Runella sp. SP2: one gene and its partner. The protein of the gene in region 1 interacts with the protein of each later gene in a pairwise test. Links are inferred from orthologs where the notes say so. Each region holds a gene or a part of one and is shown in the gene's direction. Other genes may lie near its edges.

What was found. Proteins that work in one complex are often made in the same cells at the same time.
Region 2: the proteins of tpiA (region 1) and pepT interact in binary tests that used the Escherichia coli proteins (3 or more experiments, as listed by UniProt). The link is inferred for Runella sp. SP2 from one-to-one orthologs.

The regions. Positions count from the first base shown.
Region 1 is NZ_CP031030.1:2,608,317-2,611,208, forward strand. What follows is about bases 48-2,862. They hold tpiA (triose-phosphate isomerase), read left to right. Parts: upstream 48-980; coding sequence 981-1,745; downstream 1,746-2,862. Other genes in these bases: DTQ70_RS11025 (aspartyl protease family protein), read right to left, coding at 48-733; DTQ70_RS11035 (hypothetical protein), read left to right, coding at 1,827-2,862. In the rest of the region: more of DTQ70_RS11025, read right to left, coding at 1-47; more of DTQ70_RS11035, read left to right, coding at 2,863-2,892. UniProt on the Escherichia coli protein: Involved in the gluconeogenesis. Catalyzes stereospecifically the conversion of dihydroxyacetone phosphate (DHAP) to D-glyceraldehyde-3-phosphate (G3P).
Region 2 is NZ_CP031030.1:2,430,083-2,432,958, reverse strand. Bases 9-2,807 are described here. They hold pepT (peptidase T), read left to right. Parts: upstream 9-688; coding sequence 689-1,927; downstream 1,928-2,807. Other genes in these bases: DTQ70_RS10280 (hypothetical protein), read left to right, coding at 2,397-2,807; DTQ70_RS30665 (hypothetical protein), read right to left, coding at 2,022-2,180; DTQ70_RS10290 (hypothetical protein), read left to right, coding at 85-609; DTQ70_RS10295 (NUDIX hydrolase), read left to right, coding at 9-19. Outside these bases: more of DTQ70_RS10295, read left to right, coding at 1-8; more of DTQ70_RS10280, read left to right, coding at 2,808-2,876. UniProt on the Escherichia coli protein: Cleaves the N-terminal amino acid of tripeptides.

The DNA.
Region 1 (2,892 bases):
CAAGCTGCGCCCGAAGCACTTTTTCTGGAAGCCTGATTTGGTTATCAGCATGTTTGTCAATCAACAAGGCATGGCCAGCACCCGTATCAATCACCACCCTAATGGGGAGTTCTTGCCCATTGTCCACCAGCGCAATAACGTCGGCATAAGGCTTGGTATCTTCTACTACTATCGGATAGCGATCGCCGTGACGGCTGCGGTATTTGTAACTTCCAGGCTTTGTCAATAGCAACTCTTTATTAACAAAATCAATCGTTACCACAAAATTGTTAAACACTTCATAGCCAAAAATACCATCTATTGGAATCCCCACGTATTCCGACAGCCGAAGCACATCTTGTTCTAAAACAACGATATTCTGATACGTAGCTTTCATTTTCCCCATTTCAAGGGTATTACCAATGGCGACCGAAGCCGTCAACGACTCTCCTTCTCCCGCCCCAGTTAAGACCACTTTACGGGTAAATTTCAGTTTTTCCCTTTTCAAAGAATTAGGATTGGTAATAATCACCGAACTTACTCCCGTATCGAGAATAAAGTGGAGAGTATCTGAACCGTTGATGTGAACTGGTACAACGATTAGATTAGCGTGCATTTCAAAAGGGATGCGGGTAAACTTCATATTACCCTGCAGGAAGAAGCCAAATTTGTCTTCTTTTTTTTGGCCTCGCTGGGCCAAAAGTGAAAGTGGCAAACAACAGGCTATTGCGAAAGATAAAAACCACCGTCTCATTGTCGTGCCGAAAAAAGGTAGGCTGTTAGTAAAGTTATGCAATTTTCTTTGAAAAACAAAAAATATACTCCAAAAAGTGCCGTTTTGAATTAACTTATTCTTCTTAACTTCGCATCGAGTTTAATTGTTTTAGAAGGTTTGAGGCGGATTCTTTGGCAATTTGGGGTAAGCTCAATGAATTATTGCCAAATACCTCCAAAAATCGAAATAAAATTACTCCCAAAAACTTTTAAAAATCACCCATCCAATGAGAAAAAAAATTGTAGCTGGTAACTGGAAAATGAACAAATCGCTCGAAGAAGCGCTGAGCCTTACGTCGGAAGTAGTAAATATGGTACGTGACGAGGTTCGTGGCGACGTTGAAGTCGTATTGTGTACGCCTTACATTTACTTGCCAGTTTTGCAGAAATATGTACAAGAAGTAGATCGCATTTCCCTCGGAGCCCAAAACTGCCACCACAAGGCATCTGGCGCTTTCACTGGCGAAATTTCGGCATCAATGCTTTCGGCGATTGAGGTTCCATACGTAATTATCGGCCACAGCGAACGTCGTCAGTACTTTGGAGAAACGGATACGTTAATAGCAGAAAAAGTAAAAATTGCTTTAGAAAACGGCTTGAAGCCCATCTTCTGCTGCGGTGAGTTGTTGGAACAACGCCAAAACGAAGACTTCATCGCCATCGTTAAAGACCAAATCACGGCAGCTTTGTTTGATTTATCAGCTGAAGATTTTGGCAAAGTTGTTATTGCCTATGAGCCTGTGTGGGCCATTGGTACGGGCTTGACAGCCTCTTCTGCCCAAGCGCAGGAAATGCACGCTGCATTACGCGCGCACATTGCTGAGAAATTTGGCGCCCAAGTAGCAGACGACACCACCATTTTGTACGGTGGAAGCTGCAATGAAAAAAATGCCGATGAACTTTTTGCTTGTCCCGACGTTGATGGAGGTTTGATTGGTGGTGCTTCGCTCAAGTCAAGAGAGTTCACCAACATTATCAAATCGCGCATGTAATTTGTTTCGATAACATTCAAAACGCAACGGAGAAACCGAGATGCAGCCTGTAGCTCTGTTTCTCCGTCTTTTTTTACACGTATGAAAAAGTTGACTCTTTATGCTTTAGGGCTATTGGCTTTTGTCAGTTGCCAGCGCCCCGCAAGTCGTTCTATTACGGGTGCGAGTATTATCAAAGAAGGCTTTATTGATTGTTTTCAAGCAGGACTTCAAGCCTCAGGCCGTGAGCTTTGGTGCGAAGCTTCTGCCGTTTTGTACGATGGCCAAAACCTCACCCTTGCCAACGACAAAGACATGCCAAACAACGACGCTGCGGTATTTTATTGGGCTTATTCTGAAACCGATATGTTTGCCCATAACCCAACGTATTTGACTCAAAACCTACTCAAAACTAGCCAGAAATACGAAGATTTTGCCCTTGCACCGAATCGTTCATTGGCTTTTTTAAGCACGGGTTTTGATCGTGTCAAAGAGGGAAGCAACGAATGGGATGGCTACAATGCGCTTCTTTATTGGAAAGTTGGTGCCGATCCAAAAAACATTCAGCCCAAAGCTGCGCACTTGGTGGCGGGTGAAAAGTTCTCCATGAGTCTTCGTACTGCTTTGTCGAAAGCCCTCCGCTCCACCGATTTTCCTGACGGAATGCCTTATTTTAAAGTGGAAGGGTTTGCGGCTACGAACGACAAATTATACTTTGGAATCCGTGAAGAAGGGAAAAAATACGATGATTTTAAGTACAAAGCCAAAATACTTACTGTTTCCTATCGCTTCGCCAATGATTCTTTGATGGTTTCCAATAATTTTGACACATTGGCTGACATTGATATTGCAAGCTTAGAACCTAGTTTACCAAAACCATTGGCACTTTCGTGCATCGAATACGATGCAAAACGCCAGATTTTTTGGGTACTTACTTCGATGGAAAGTGAAACACAGGGAAATAGCGCTTATTTATGGTGGGCAACCGAAGCGGACTTGAAAGCTAATAAACTAACATTGGTCAAAGACCGCACAAGTGGCCAACCTCTCAAGTTTACCCACAAAGCAGAAGACCTCACGCCTGTTGGGTCAAACACGTTGTTTGTCATTCATGACGATGACCGCAATCGCAGCAAAATTGGCGATCAAACCCGCCAACCTCATCAAG
Region 2 (2,876 bases), 180 kb from region 1 along the record:
ATTGCTGAAGCAGTTATAAATAGGTTTGGTATGGTTTTTTAGTAGAATGGATACTATACAATTAACCAAAAATCAGCTACTGCCATGTCAAAAATTCACGATATCGCCGCCAAATACCAGATAACCGAAGCGACTGTACGGACGTTATTGGAAGGATTACAAACCACTAGTGGTTTTCAAGTGCAATTTAACAGTGCCGAATTGGGAGGAATGGGGCAGTGGCAATCAGGAATGGTGATGATTGGCGACATGTTTAACGATGGACTCAAGGCCAAAGTAGCCGCTTTGTGTGCCGAACTTGCGTCTTTTGTGCGTGAGCATCAGGCTACGCAACCTGAGGAAAGAGAAAAGAAAGATGCCACAGTGGCTGCTCCCATCAAAACCATTCCTGCGACGTTCAGTGGTAGTCAAAACGGAACAAAATATGCCTATTATGCCCCTCAAAATGTGTTGCAGTTGGAAGAAGATGGCACTGTATCTCGTTACTCTACTGAAGGCTTAACCCTTTGGGGGGTACAGCAATCGCAAGATGGAACTGGAAAAAAACTGAAATTTACTCACGCAGGAGGTACCATTACCGTCGATGACCTCAAACCTGCGGTAGAATAACCAAGACTTTCCAAGTTCGCGTTAACAAGAACAAGAAACTTGGAAAGTCTCAATAAATTTAAACCCAATTTAACTTTTTATGTCATCAACAGTACTCGAACGGTTTCTAAGATACGTTCAAATTGATACCCAATCAGACCCAAATTCTTCTTCGCAACCTTCTACTGAAAAACAAAAAAATCTCAGTCGAATTTTGGTCAATGAACTGTTTGAAATGGGGGTTGTGGATGCCCACCTCGACGAACACGGCTACGTATATGTAACGCTTCACGCCAATACAGACAAATTAAACGTTCCTGTCATTTGCTTTTGTTCACACGTGGACACCTCTCCCGACTGCACAGGTGCGGGTGTCAAACCGATTGTGCACAAGGCGTGGGACGGTTCGGATATAGTATTACCCGACGACCCCACGCAGGTGATTCGTCGCTCGGAACACCCAGATTTAGACGCGCAAATTGGCAATGACATTGTGACCGCCAGCGGCACTACTTTGTTGGGGGCAGATAACAAAGCAGGTGTTTCCGAAATCATGGACGCCGTACGCTACTTGTTAGAACATCCTGAAATCAAGCACGGTACGATAAAAATTTTGTTTACCCCCGACGAAGAAATTGGTCGAGGAACGAATAAAGTGGACCTCGCCAAGTTAGGTGCCGATTTTGGCTATACCATCGACGGTGAAAGCCTTGGGTCGTTTGAAGACGAAACCTTCAGTGCCGACGCCGTAAAAATTACCATTCGTGGCATCAGTGCGCATCCAGGTTTTGCCAAAGGGAAACTCGAAAATGCCCTTAAAATTGCGGCGGACGTAATAGCCGCTTTGCCAAAAGACGCCCTTTCTCCCGAAACGACCGAAGAAAAACAAGGATTTATTCACCCGACTAACATCGAAGGAATCCAAGAAAAAGTGACCCTTGGTTTTATCATTCGTGATTTTACGGTGGCTGGCCTTCACGAAAAAGAAACCTACCTCAAAGGGATTCTTGACCAAGTTTTACAACAATATCCTCATTCAACGGCCGATTTTGAGGTCATTGAACAATACCGAAACATGAAAGAAGTGCTTGATAACCACCCGCATGTCTCGGAATACGTATGGGAAGCAATCCACCGCTCAGGGTTGACTCCGTTAAAAAGAAGCATCCGAGGTGGAACCGATGGCTCCCGACTTTCCTTCATGGGCTTGCCATGTCCGAATATCTTCACGGGTGGTCATGCTTTTCACTCAAAATTGGAATGGGTTTCGGTTCAAGACATGCAAAAAGCAGTCGAGGTAATTGTGAACCTTTGTCAAATTTGGGAAGAAAAGCACTAATTCTACTTGATATAAAGCAACACCGCGCACGAAGGAGTAAATGCGAACGAAGTTTTGGTTTTTAGTTTGGGCGCGGTGTTTTGCTTTTTATGGGTTATTTAAAGACGTTTCCTCCAAAAGGTTGTCCAGTACGGGCGATGGTTTCAAAGGCCGATTGATGACGTAGAAACCAAGTTAAAAAGCGTTTGAACAAGTTCTTAGATTGAGCAAGCTCAAAATAGGCTTTAATGTGTTCAAAATTAATTGCGATCATGGTATTGCTGTTTGATGAATGTACCACAAAGGTCGGAATAATACAAACAAACCCCAAATGACGAATTGGAATAGTACAATTTGGTGGTAGGCAAATCCCAGAAACCACCCAAAGTTGCTCTATGAGTGCAGTAAGTTCTTGATAAAATGATAGGCTATTTTGATATAAAAAGTGGCCTTTTTTGGGTTTTAAATGTTAATTCAAAACAAATTGTAAATGATTTTACAGGCAGGAAAATATGCGTTTTTATACGAACTAGGGAGCATTCGTCAGTTAAAACATGAGGGAAAAGAAGTAGTTCGGATGATTTATTTTGCCTTACGTGACCATAATTGGGGCACGTTTGATAAAGTAATTTTTGACGAAGTTGTTCAAAATGAAGGAACTAGCTTTCGGATTTCTTACAAATGTACCCACGTAAATGAAGCTTCAACGCCGATTTTTGAGTGGGAGGTAGCTATCAGTGGAGCCGAAAATGGAAAGATAAATTTTGAGATTTCGGGAAAAGCATTGATGGACGTGTGGAGCAATAGAGCTGGGTTTTGCGTGTTACATCCTATCAAAGGAATCGCGAATCAGCCCGTTTTGATAGAACACGAAGATGGTTCTTTTTCAACATCACGTTTTCCCAAATATATTTTGCCAGAAGACCCTTTTTTGATGATTCGTTCAATGAAATGGCAAGTGACGGAAGGA